DNA from 3 places in the Enterococcus sp. AMC1157 genome. Region 3 is predicted to be linked to each of the others. Evidence: a T-box and tRNA genes for the amino acid it is inferred to sense, from the RefSeq annotation. Region 3 holds a T-box; the other regions hold tRNA genes.

Region 1 (4,275 bases), 880 kb from region 3:
TTCTCTTAAAAAAAGCGGAGAAGCGCGTCGCTTCCCCGCTTTGATACTGCCAATTCAGATAGTGAACTATCTTATAAATTAGCGAAGTATTCTAAAGTACGAACTAATTGTGCAGTGTATGACATTTCATTGTCATACCATGAAACAGTTTTAACTAATTGTTTGTCGCCAACTGTCATTACACGAGTTTGAGTTGCATCAAATAATGAACCGTAAGTAATACCTACGATATCAGAAGATACGATTTCGTCTTCAGTGTAACCATAAGATTCGTTAGCTGCTTTAGCCATTACTGCATTGATTTCATCAACAGTAACTTGTTTGTCTAAAACAGTTACTAATTCAGTTAATGAACCAGTTGCGATAGGAACACGTTGAGCAGCTCCATCTAATTTACCGTTCAATTCTGGAATTACTAAACCAATAGCTTTAGCAGCACCAGTTGAGTTAGGAACGATGTTTGCAGCAGCCGCACGAGCACGACGGAAATCACCTTTAGGGTGTGGTCCATCAAGAGTCATTTGGTCACCAGTGTATGCGTGGATAGTTGTCATTAAACCTTCAACAACGCCGAAGTTATCGTTTAACGCTTTAGCCATTGGAGCTAAGCAGTTAGTAGTACATGAAGCACCTGAGATAACTGTTTCTTCGCCTGTTAAGATTTCATGGTTTGTGTTGTAAACGATTGTTGGAACATCATCTCCACCAGGAGCTGAGATAACAACACGTTTAGCACCAGCAGTTAAGTGTTTTTCTGCAGCAGCTTTTGAAGTAAAGAAACCAGTACATTCTAGAACGATGTCTACGCCTAATTCGCCCCATGGTAATTCTTCAGGGTTGCGGTTAGCTAATACTTTAACCTCTTTACCATTAACATCAAAAGAACCTTCGTGAACTTCAACAGTACCGTTGAAACGTCCTTGAGTTGTATCATATTTTAACAAGTGTGCTAACATTTTAGCATCTGTTAAGTCGTTGATAGCAACCACTTCGATTCCTTCTACATCTTGGATACGACGGAATGCTAAGCGTCCGATACGTCCAAATCCATTAATACCTACTTTAACTGTCATTTAAGATTTCCTCCTTATGAAAATCATAAAAATTTTATTTTAAAGGGTTACCCCTTTTAAAATCTGATTAGCCGCAGCTTCATCTGTGATGAGCCACGTTTGTTTTGGTGCATTTTTCATATAAGCTCGGATGGCTTTTGTCTTACTTTTACCTCCGGCTATCGCAAACACGTAAGGGATGTTCTTTATATCTTTTAATTGTAAACCAATTCGAGGGATTTTGTAAACCACTTCCCCTTCTTCATCAAAAAAATATCCAAATGATTCAGCTACTGCATTTTTTTGCTTAAGCATCAAAATCTCTTCTTCTGTCATTTTTCGACGAGCAGCCATGTGTAAAGCTTTCCCAATACTATGAATAACACAGTTAGCTTCACTTATCAAGTTCAATACTTCTAAAATTGATGGTTCTTTCATCAATGATTGATAAGTTGCTTTACTTAATTGCTCCGGCACATACAGTGCTCGATAATTCCCATTTGAACGTGTCGCCATCTCCGCACAAATTGAATTGGCTTGTACATTGACAGATTCACCAATACCTCCTCTAGCAGGAACAAAGGTATTTTCTCGCTGTTCAGTCTCTAAATTAGAGAGCTCACGAGCAATTTTCGCCATCGTTGTTCCACCCATTACAGCTATAATATTGTGTCCATTAGGTAAATGATTATCTAAAGCTTCAGTCAGTAGGTGTCCAAATTCATTGATGACTTTCACTTGCTGGTCACTGTCTCCGCCTGTAATCAAGCAGCGATCAATGCCAAAATAAGTCGCCAATCTTTTTTCTAGTTGACGGACTCTGAAAAATTGTTCCATCAAACTACCCAACCGACTATAAACCTCTTCCCCTTTTTGGGTGAGCATCATACCACTTTTGGAGCTATCAATTAAATTGAGTTTTCTCAGTAAATCCGTTTCTGTTCGTAGCACACGCTCAGTCATGTCCACACTTTCAGCAAGTGTTCTACGTCCAACCGGCTGCATCCAATAAATATTTTGTAGTATTCGATATCTCTCCTGAATAACTAACAAAATATCTGGTGCGATTGCTTCAATCAATTGTAATTCATCAAGCATATGCAACCTCCATTGGACACATATTGTCCTAGATAGACTTAATACGACCCATGTATTATAAAAAAAATCGAATCACTGTCGAATTTCAATTCCTTACGAAGATAATTTTAGCATGTTCCCTCTTAATTATCAACCGTTAGCCGGATAAAAAATGTAAAGTTCCTGCTTTTTCTGTCAATTCTATGTAAAAAATAAGTCTAGGACAATGGTCATCCAGACTTCTTTTAGGATTCGGTTTATGATTTTAGTCGTTCAACAGTATTTTGCCATTTTTCACTTCTTCAAGTATACTGTAATCAGTTAAAAAAACGCACCTGAAGGGAATCGAACCCCTGTCTCAAGAACCGGAATCTTGTGTGATATCCACTACACTACAGGTGCAAATACTTTACATAGTTTAGCGGAAGTTTAGAAAAAAAACAAGGGGAGTTACCATGAAATTTGAACAGCAATTTACGCAACAACAAAAACAGACTCAAAAACTAGCCATGACTCAAAAACTACAACAATCTATTCAGGTTTTACAATTTTCGACGGAAGAATTAACTGACTTTATCGAAAATGAATCGTTAGAAAATCCTTTATTAGAAGTTGTTTTGCCAAATTATACAGCTAACTATTCTAAACCACGGACTTCTACAGGGACTGAAATGAATTATCTTAGTCAAATCCCTGATAGTCGAATTTCTTTATTTGAGCATCTTCTTGATCAAATTCATTTAAATTATCGTGACACCTATCTTCGAACCCTGGTTTTGTACTTAGTGGAACACATTGATTTGAATGGTTTTTTAACAATCACTTTAGAAGAAGCAGAAAAAAATACGGGTGGGACAACCATTCAAATATTAGACGCTTTAACCTTAATTCAACAGCTCGATCCGGCAGGTGTCGGCGCCAGAAACTTACAAGAGTGTTTAATGTTACAAACGGAAAGAGACAATTACGCACCAGAATTGGCCTATGTGATTTTAGAAGAATGCTTTACAGAACTAGTAGATCGAAAGTGGGAAATGATTGCTAGACGATTCAGTATCACTATGTCCAATGTTCAACAAGTGTTTGATTATATTCAAAGCTTGACCCCTACCCCTGGTGCTGCTTTTGGTTCGACAGAAGGTTTGTACATTATTCCAGATTTAACTGTCAAGATAAAAGACAATCAGATTACCCTTTTATCCAATCGAAATAGTACACCTGAGATTAAATTCCAACAAAACTATTTTGAACAAATGAAACAAAGTGGTGATAAAGAAGTATTACAGTACTTAAAAGCCAAACAACAGGATTTTGAATGGCTGAAAAAAACCATTCAGCAACGTGGAGACACTATTTTCAATGTTGGCAATGAAATTATCCAAAGGCAGCAAGCGTTCTTTTTAAATTCAGAGCATCCGATAAAACCACTTATTTTAAAGGATATTGCAGAAAAATTGGATATTCATGAATCGACAGTTAGTCGTGCCGTCAATGGAAAATATTTAGAAACAGATTTTGGTGTATTTGAATTAAAAACCTTCTTTAGCCAAAAATTAGCTTCTGAAGAAGGCGAAGATCGTTCAACGACGGATGTGAAGAATCGCTTGAAACAACTCGTTTCAGAAGAAAACAAACGTAAACCACTCTCTGACCAGAAAATCGTTGATCTGCTAAAAGCCGAGGGAGTCGATATTTCTCGAAGAACAGTAGCTAAATATCGTGATGGCTTAGGTATTCCGAGCTCAGCAAAACGAAAAAGGTTTGATGATTAGCATTTTTTCGTTTTACTTTCATTAAGGTTCTGATATCAAACAAAAAAAGTTGCAAGTGAGCAACTTTTTTTGTTTGATATTTTTTGACATAGTACATCACTTCTTCAGTGACTAACTATTTGTACTTCCATCAGCATTCATCAGTGTTTGATGATTTTTTATATTTAAAATAAATGAAACTACATTAAGGGCTGCTCCTAAAATCAAACTATGCCACCCCAATTTTAATACATAAATATCAGCATCTAGCCATTTGGTTAAATCGAAACCTGTATGTCCTACTTTACTAATATCTGTATAAGTAAACCCAAATAAAACAACTGATACAATAACAAAAAATACTGAACCCATCTGAATTAACATATTGAATTTCT
Region 2 (4,275 bases), 270 kb from region 3:
GAACTGAAGCTGATTCAACAAGAGTAAGGTTTTTCGGTGTTTTTGCTATATCATTTTCACCGACAACAACGTATTCTTGGAACGACCCTGTCATCGGTGTTCTTCCATATACAGAATCACCTACTCTAAACCGTGTGATTTTTGAACCAACAGCTTCAATAACGCCTGAAAAGTCATGACCTAGTGTCAAGGGCATTGAATAACGCAAAACATATTTTGCATCACCATTGCGAATTCTGTAATCAACTGGATTCAAACTTGCTGCATGGACTTTGATTATTATACTATTATCAGACAATACATTTTTTTGTATTTCATTCAAAAAAAGTTGTTCTTGCTTTCCGTATTGCTTTATTTGATACGCAAACATCTGCCCTCTCCTCTATTCGCCAATCTAATTTTTTGTGTTTATTTCACTAATTTTGTTAATAAATTTAGAAGAGTATTTTCTTCTTCCTCATTCAATGGCGATATCATCGGTTTATTTGAATGCTCAAATTCTCTCTCACAATGTTCCAGTTCTTTTGTTGCATTCTCTGTAATTCTAACAACAACTTCTCGGTTATTATTCTTGTTTCTTTCACGTATAACGTAATTTTTTTCTTCTAAAATCTTTAAGTGTCTAGTGACCGCAGCACTATCTATTTTCAACTCATTTTGCAAAATTGTTTGCGAACACTGTCCATTCTCTTTCAGAAACAACATTAATTCATAACGTGTGATACTAAATCCTGTTTCTTTTTCAAATTTAGTGGTCATTTCTTGATTGGCAAGTTTAAGTTGATAAAATAGTTTGCTAAGTTGTCTCAAATTCATCTATTATTCCTTTCATATTTGATTAATCAATAGTTGACTAATCAAATATAACTCATTTCTAATACTTTGAAAAGTAGTTTGCTTCAATTAATTCTAAAAATTTATTCGTATTATCAAATAACACCGCTAGTAAAATTAAGGTAGACAACTAAATAAGTCATTTGTGCTACACTCAAAATAGTTCCTACCAAAGTATTAGGTGAATTAAAAGGCAATAATAAAAATAGCATAATCTGTGTAAGCACATTTGACTACTTGCCTAATCTAAAAAATTATGGACATTATTTTTCTCCTATAGTTAGAATTAAAATGAATGAAAAATCTCTTGATTCCTCAGAATATAGGTCTCGTTTAGAAATAAAAGAATATTCTTTTGATTCATTCAAAACCTAATCTATCAAATTCATAACAGCCACCTAGAAAAACTAAGTGGCTGTTTCAGATAGATCGATACCTTTTGTTCCAAAATCAATTATATTGTCTATTTTACTCCCTATTTGATTCAAACATTTTCTTAAATCCGCATTAACAATATATGGACTATCCATCACAATATAGATTTGTTTTCTTAATTGAGATATTTTTTCATCTGACAAGTCTAAATTATCTAGATGAGATAAGAACTCACCTTCTTTTTTCTCTCTTCTTAATCTTACTTTTCTACCAGATAAATAACTAGGTTCTTTTTCATATAGATGAATAATCAGTTTTTTATTTTTAGCTTTTAACAAAACATCAGCAATCTTTTCCCACCAATGTTTATCTATTGAACCCATCGACATTCCAAAAATTACAATAATATCACTATTCTCAATAGTATTTTCAGCATTTCTACGTCTATACTCTCTGCTATTCGCAAGTGAGTCAGGTTTAAGTAAATCAATTAAATCATCTTTATCAAAAAAATCTGATGCTAATTGTGTCTCATCATTCAATCATAATGTTAAAAATCGGTCAATTACTCCATGAACATTGATTACTTCTTTATTAAGGATTTGTTGTAAGTTTGAACTATTAAAACTATTATTTTTTGTGGAATACTTTTGCCAGTTCGAATCTCAGTTCGTCTACGTCATAACAAAAAAATATAAAAAAACCTGATGAAATGCTTATTTAAAAGCTTTTCCATCAGGAATAAATAACTTAACTTTTACGTCACAGGAGGGATTCGAACCCCCGACCGTCCGCTTAGAAGGCGGATGCTCTATCCAGCTGAGCTACTATGACAAATTATCATATGTGGCGATTGCTGTAAATCACCAACGAAAATGAGTTTATCATATTTAAAAAAACAATACAATAGTTTTGAGTAAAATAGTCCAAATGTATGTTTTTTTAGTATCATTAATAATTTTCATTACTATCCATTTGCTATACTAGTTAGATTTCAAAATTTCTATAAGCTATCGGTAATTGGCAAGTCTTTTAAGCGATTCATATTCCCTAAATATTGTGTACTTTCATCAATCAGCTCTTTATCTTTGATCGGTATCGTACCATCCGCCAAAATTCTTCTATCTTCCAACATATCATTTTCTAGAACTTGTTCTAAGCGAGTGATTTGACTATTGATTCCTATCGTCGGTGCATCAATAAAGGGTATAATCGAAATAGCTGATTGGTCTTGAGTTTGCGAAATAAATTTCATTGATACTCCCTCCAATTTTCAGATTTTTCTTTATTTTACCATATTCCCTAAGAAGAACTGATTTTCAACATTGATTCAATCCTGCTATCAAAAAAAAATCCTCATTTTTCACCTATTTCTATCAGGTAAAAAACAAGGATTATTTCTATACTTCTGTGTCGATGACTACTTCATCAGCTTCTTTCGTAATTAAGGCAATTCCATCTCCTAAAGGAACTAGACTTGTCGTCAAGTCTGGATGACTATTAATTACATCCAAGAAACGTTTTAATTTACGGTGAATTGTACGACGATTACGAGGAACTTCTTCAATTGGATCTAAGACTGTTCCTCCTTGAAATACATCATCCACCATCAAAACGCCCCCTTTTTTTAGCAGACGTAAACATTCAGGTAAAAATTCAATATATTTTGATTTCGCACTGTCCATAAAAATAAAATCATACGGACCTGTTAATTCTGGTAAAATATCTGCTGCTTGTCCCTCTAGTAAAGTTACTTTATCTTCCAAACCCAGACGTTCATAAGTTGCTTTGGCTTTACGAATCATAACATCAAAACGATCGATTGTCGTAACATGACCTTCATCACCTACGTATTGAGCCATTAAACTTGAAGAAAAACCAAGTGCTGTCCCAATCTCTAAAACTTCTTTCGGTTTAATTTGTCCTAATAAGAATTGCATGAAGACGACTGTCTCATGGGGAATAATCGGCACTTCATTTTCATTGGCTTCCTTTTCGACTTTCCCTAACTCACCGGATAATTGTTTTTGCTCTGTTCGTAAAAAATCGACAAGCTCTGGTTGGACAACAGGTCGATACATCATTTCATTTCTCATTTTTTTGCTCCTTATATAATAGTCATAGTTTCCTTATCGTGTTCACTGTTGTTCATTATACTAAAGTTTAAAGCCAATTCACAAGTAAAAATAGCTTGCCTTTTTTTGAATTTCAGATTAGTATAGAAGCAAGATTTGGATTAGTAGCGAAAATATGATTCGAGAGAGTGAAACCTTGGCTGGAAGTTTTATATCCCCTATTTTTGTGAACCTACCAATAAATTAGATTGTGAAAACAATCGGGTTAGAACCCTTATCTTCGTTGCGAGTGGAATAGAGACCTCTATTCAATAAAGGTGGTACCGCGAATGTTCAGCATTTCGTCCTTTTTAATGGGATGAGAATGCTTTTTTTGTTGCTAAAAATCGGCAAACCTTTCATTGGCAACAAAAAAATTTCGATAGGAGCAACTATGACTTACGAAGAATTTTTACAGACCCTTTCTAAACCAGCTCGTGGTGCTTTAGAGTTCGAAACCATTGATAGCTTTGAAAAACTAGCAGACTTAACAGAAAAGCAAGTCTTAGCGATTCATGGTATAGGTCCTAAATCACTCCCCACCATGCGAGCCGCATTAGAGAAAGAAAACTTACAATTCAAACAAAAATAAGGAGCTTACAACATGGCACAAAAAAATGATTTTACAGAATGGTACTTACAAACTGTTCAACAAGCAGAATTAATGTCTTATTCACCTGTCCGTGGATCAATTATCTTCCGTCCAGATGGTTACGAATTATGGGAACACATTCAAGAAGAATTTAACAGCTTTTTACGCAGTGAAGGGATTCGCAATGCCTATTTCCCAATGCTTATTCCAAAAAGCTTTTTCATGAAGGAAGCCGATCATATCGAAGGATTCGCACCAGAACTTCCTTGGGTAACTGAAGTTGGCGATGAAAAATTAGAAGAACCTTTGGCATTACGTCCAACTTCTGAAACGATGATTGGTACAGCTTTTTCGGATTGG
Region 3 (4,275 bases):
GGAAGAAAAAGTTTGTTCTTTAGCTGGTTTTGATACAATTGTTATTATTTCCAGAACAGAAGAAGATGCAAAAAAAATGGAAGCTTTCTTTAGAGCACACTCACTATAACTATTTAACAAAAGCTACTGATTAAGTATTCAGTGGCTTTTTCTTATAAAAGGAGTTGATTTTTTTTGAAATGGAACCCAAATACCTATGATGAAAAACATCCCTTCATTTCTGAATATGGAAAAGATTTACTAAGTTTTCTACCGATAAAATCAGGGCAAAAAATTCTAGATATTGGCTGTGGCACTGGAACCTTAACATCTCAACTTGCTTCTTACGGAGAGGTCTTAGGTATTGATGGATCGGAAGAAATGATTCGGCAAGCCCAAGAAAATTTTCCTACAATCAATTTTCAAGTTCAAGATGCATTAACAATGACCTATAAAAATCAATGGGACATCGTTTTTTCAAATGCTGCTTTCCATTGGATTTCCAATCACGAAAAATTAATTTATAACATCGAACAAGCACTAACTTCACAAGGTAAATTGATCTGTGAATTCGGTGCTAAAGGTAATATTAAAATAGTTGAGGAAAGTTTTCAAGAAGCCCTACTTCCTTTCAACGTTGAGTATCATTCAAAATTCACTTTTCCAACTGTCGATTCCTTCCAACATTTATTAAATAAAAATGGATTTACGGTAGATCAGATTTATGATTTCCCTCGCCCGACAGTTCTTTCAGGTGGACAAATCGGCTTAATAAATTTCGCCAAACAGTTTTTTGAAACAGAATTGTCTTCTTTTAATTCTGAGGAACAACTTGAAATTCTTACTCGATTTGAAGAAAACGCTCGAGGAAAACTGTGGCAAAAAACACAGTGGGTAACCGACTATCGACGTTTGCGAGTGATTTCATCTAAACCGTAAAAAGCATGGACTCCAAAACAAAGGAGTCCATGCTTTTTCTATTACATTTTATCTGGTGCGTGTAAACCTAACAAGCGTAGGTCTTCTTTTAATAGTACTGTTACTGCGTAAACAAGTGCCAAACGGGCTTCTTTTTCAGAATCATCTGCTAAAACTTTTACGTTCGCATAATACTTATTAAAGGCTTGCGCTAGTTTAATCGCATGTTTTGCAATCACAGACGGTTCGTATTTTGTAGCCGCTTGTTGAATTGTTTCTGGATAACGTTGAATTAATTTGATAACTTCCCAACTGTCTTCATCATTTAATGCATAGGCAGTCTCTTCATTTGGAGTAAAACCAGCTTTTCCAAGCAAGCTCATCGCACGGGCATGAGCATATTGTACGTAAGGTCCAGTTTCACCTTCAAAACGTACCACTTCTTCCAATGAGAAATCAAAATTATTTAGACGATCATTTTTTAAATCGTGGAAAACAACTGCACCAACACCCACTTGTTTCGCAACTTCCTCTTTGTTTTCCAAGTTTGGATTTTTCTCACTAATTTGTTCTTTCGCAGAATCAATAGCTTCATTTAAAACTTCTTCAAGTAAAACAATTTTCCCTTTACGAGTAGATAATTTTTTACCATCTTTAGTAATCAAACCAAATGGAATATGGTGCATGTCATCTGACCAATCGTAATCCATTTCTTTTAATACAGCTTTTAATTGTTTGAAATGATAACTTTGTTCATTTCCTACTACATACAATGATTGAGCAAAGTCATACGTACGTTTACGATAAATCGCCGCTGCCATATCACGAGTAATATATAAAGTAGCGCCATCAGACTTGCGGATCAAAGCAGGATTTAAGTCATAATTAGAAAGATCAACAATTTCTGCCCCTTGATCTTCTTTTAAAAGATTTTTTTCTGCTAATAAATCCACAACTTCATTCATTTTATCGTTGTAGAAAGCTTCCCCATTTAATGAATCAAAAGAAACTTCTAGCATATCATAAACTTTATTGAATTCTTTCAAAGACTCTTCACGGAACCATTTCCATAAAGCAATTGTTTCTTCGTCTCCATCTTCCAATTTTTTAAACCAAGCACGCGCCTCATCTTCTAGTGATGGATCTGTCTCAGCTTCATCATGGAATTTCACATAGATTCCCACAAGTTCTTTAATCGGATTGCTTTGAACGGCTTCTGCTGAACTCCATTTTTTATAGGCAACAATTAACTTCCCAAATTGGGTTCCCCAGTCTCCTAAATGGTTGATACGAATTGGATTATAGCCAACTTTTTCTAAAATGAAACCAATAGAATTACCGATAACAGTTGAACGTAAGTGTCCCATTGAAATTGGTTTAGCAATATTTGGTGAGGACATATCGATTGGCACATTGGCATTATTTCCTTGTTGAGTATCACCAAAATGATTTTTTTCTTTAATTACTTCGGATAAAACTGACTCACTAACCACTGACTTGTTCATGAAAAAGTTCAAGTAAGGTCCAACAACTTCAATTTTATCAAAAGAAGAACCATCAATTTTTTCTGCTAAATCAGCTGAAATTTGTTGTGGAGCTTTACGATAAACTTTTGCTAATGAAAATGCTGGAAATGCAACATCTCCGTGATCTGCTGATTTCGGATTTTCCAATAATTGTTGAACTTGTTCTAGTGATAAGTCTTCTTTGACAACATCAAAAATGGCTTTTGAGACAATGTCTTTGTTATTCATTCTTTCTTTCCTCCTAATTTTGTTTCATTGATTAATAGCTAAAGGCAAACAAAAAGCCCCTAGCGTTTAAAACACTAGAGACGAGAATTCCCGCGGTACCACTCTGATTGTTCGCTTCATGCGAACCCACTTTATCTGATAACGGTAGATATCCGTTTGCTAAGCAAATTTTCACAAGTACGCTTCACTCTTCTTTTTTAATTCGGCTCTCACCTTCCCGAACTCGCTACATAAAAAATGAACAGCTACTCTCTTGATCACTAAATCATCTATGAAATGTAAAATGATTATAGCAAATCTTGGGAGAATACGCCAGTCTTGTGATTAAGTTTTATTGGTATATTTGACAATTTTACGTTACCATTCACCGCAAATTTGACGCTTCACTACGAGAGAGTCTTGCTTAGGTCAGCCCGGAACCGCTCCAAGCCTGTAGTCTTGGAGCTTTCAAGCTTCACACGCCCAGTAACCAATCAATTGGCAACTGGGCGTTGTTCACATTGAATTCTTGACGTGGCGACAACGCAAGCCTTTCTCTTCGTTACGCTGAATATTGATTGACTAGAGTAATCTTATTGCACTCATTGCTGTCATTAATTTTACAGAATGTCTTCACTTGATTAGTTAACCTACAAAAATGTTAAAAACTAACCAGCGTAATGGAACAACGAAAGCTGCGCCGTCACCTTGAAAGAGGAGCCAATGTGAACTACTGTAACTTATCGTAGCGATTAGTTACAGTTTGAAGCTTGGCAGACTGGAGACTACTGGCTCCAGTTGGTCCCACGGTCGACAAAAGCAGACTTCGTTCTGTAGTGTAGCGAATAGATTAGAAAGATAACTGTGAAGGGTAACGATCTTCCAACTAAATCGCTACGCTACACATCGCTTTCTAATTTGGAATAAATAAATGTCCCAAAGTGGCTGCCATAATTGCCTTAATTGAGTGCATCCGATTTTCTGCTTGATCAAATTGTTTAGCATAGCTACTGCGGAACACTTCATCTGTTACTTCCATTGCTTCTATGTCATACTTTTTAGCTATTTCTAAACCATAACTAGTTTCCGTATCATGAAATGCTGGCAAACAATGTAAAAATATGACTTTTTCATTTTGAGTCAGATCAACTATTTGCTGATTAATTTGATAAGGTAATAATTGCTCAATCCGTTCAGCAAATTTCTCTTCTTCTCCCATTGAAACCCAGACATCTGTATAAAGAACATCTGCATGGAGTACACCTTTTTCTACATCGTCTGTAATTAAGATTTCTGCTCCAGATTCTTGACCGTATTTTTTGGCTAACGCGACAAGTTCTTCATCTGGATGAAGTTCTTTAGGAGCAACAATTCGTACATCCGTTCCTAAAATAGCTCCTGTAATTAACAAGGAGTTGGCAACATTGTTTCGACCATCCCCACAATAAGCTAACTTAACCTTTTTAAGATCTCCAAGATTTTCTTGAATCGTCAAAAAATCGGCAATCATTTGTGTAGGATGCCAGTCATCGGTTAGACCATTCCACACAGGAACTCCAGAATGCTCTGCTAATAATTCCACAATCTCTTGACTAGAACCACGGTATTCGATGCCATCAAACATACTTCCTAAAACTTTGGCTGT

The links. The T-box of region 3 lies ahead of argS (arginine--tRNA ligase). A T-box ahead of a tRNA ligase gene usually reads a tRNA of that ligase, here a tRNA-Arg.
Region 1: it has a tRNA-Arg gene. The T-box ahead of argS (arginine--tRNA ligase) is inferred to sense a tRNA for this amino acid. The anticodon was not compared.
Region 2: it has a tRNA-Arg gene. The T-box ahead of argS (arginine--tRNA ligase) is inferred to sense a tRNA for this amino acid. The anticodon was not compared.

The regions. Positions count from the first base shown of each region.
Region 1 is NZ_CM177099.1:2,837,142-2,841,416, reverse strand. Features, by position in the region: gene gap (type I glyceraldehyde-3-phosphate dehydrogenase) at 72-1,073, opposite strand; gene AC4BBX_RS13825 (sugar-binding transcriptional regulator) at 1,113-2,150, opposite strand; tRNA gene AC4BBX_RS13820 (tRNA-Arg) at 2,460-2,531, opposite strand; gene rpoN (RNA polymerase factor sigma-54) at 2,585-3,901, shown strand; gene AC4BBX_RS13810 (hypothetical protein) at 4,013-4,275, opposite strand, start outside.
Region 2 is NZ_CM177099.1:1,086,888-1,091,162, forward strand. Features, by position in the region: gene AC4BBX_RS05360 (NADP-dependent oxidoreductase) at 1-370, opposite strand, end outside; gene AC4BBX_RS05365 (MarR family winged helix-turn-helix transcriptional regulator) at 409-816, opposite strand; gene AC4BBX_RS05370 (hypothetical protein) at 1,242-1,751, opposite strand; tRNA gene AC4BBX_RS05375 (tRNA-Arg) at 1,970-2,043, opposite strand; gene AC4BBX_RS05380 (hypothetical protein) at 2,213-2,464, opposite strand; gene AC4BBX_RS05385 (O-methyltransferase) at 2,610-3,305, opposite strand; T-box leader at 3,427-3,636, shown strand; gene AC4BBX_RS05390 (helix-hairpin-helix domain-containing protein) at 3,658-3,915, shown strand; gene proS (proline--tRNA ligase) at 3,928-4,275, shown strand, end outside.
Region 3 is NZ_CM177099.1:820,218-824,492, forward strand. Features, by position in the region: gene AC4BBX_RS03925 (arginine repressor) at 1-109, shown strand, start outside; gene AC4BBX_RS03930 (class I SAM-dependent methyltransferase) at 175-918, shown strand; gene argS (arginine--tRNA ligase) at 960-2,651, opposite strand; T-box leader at 2,725-2,921, opposite strand; gene argF (ornithine carbamoyltransferase) at 3,544-4,275, opposite strand, start outside.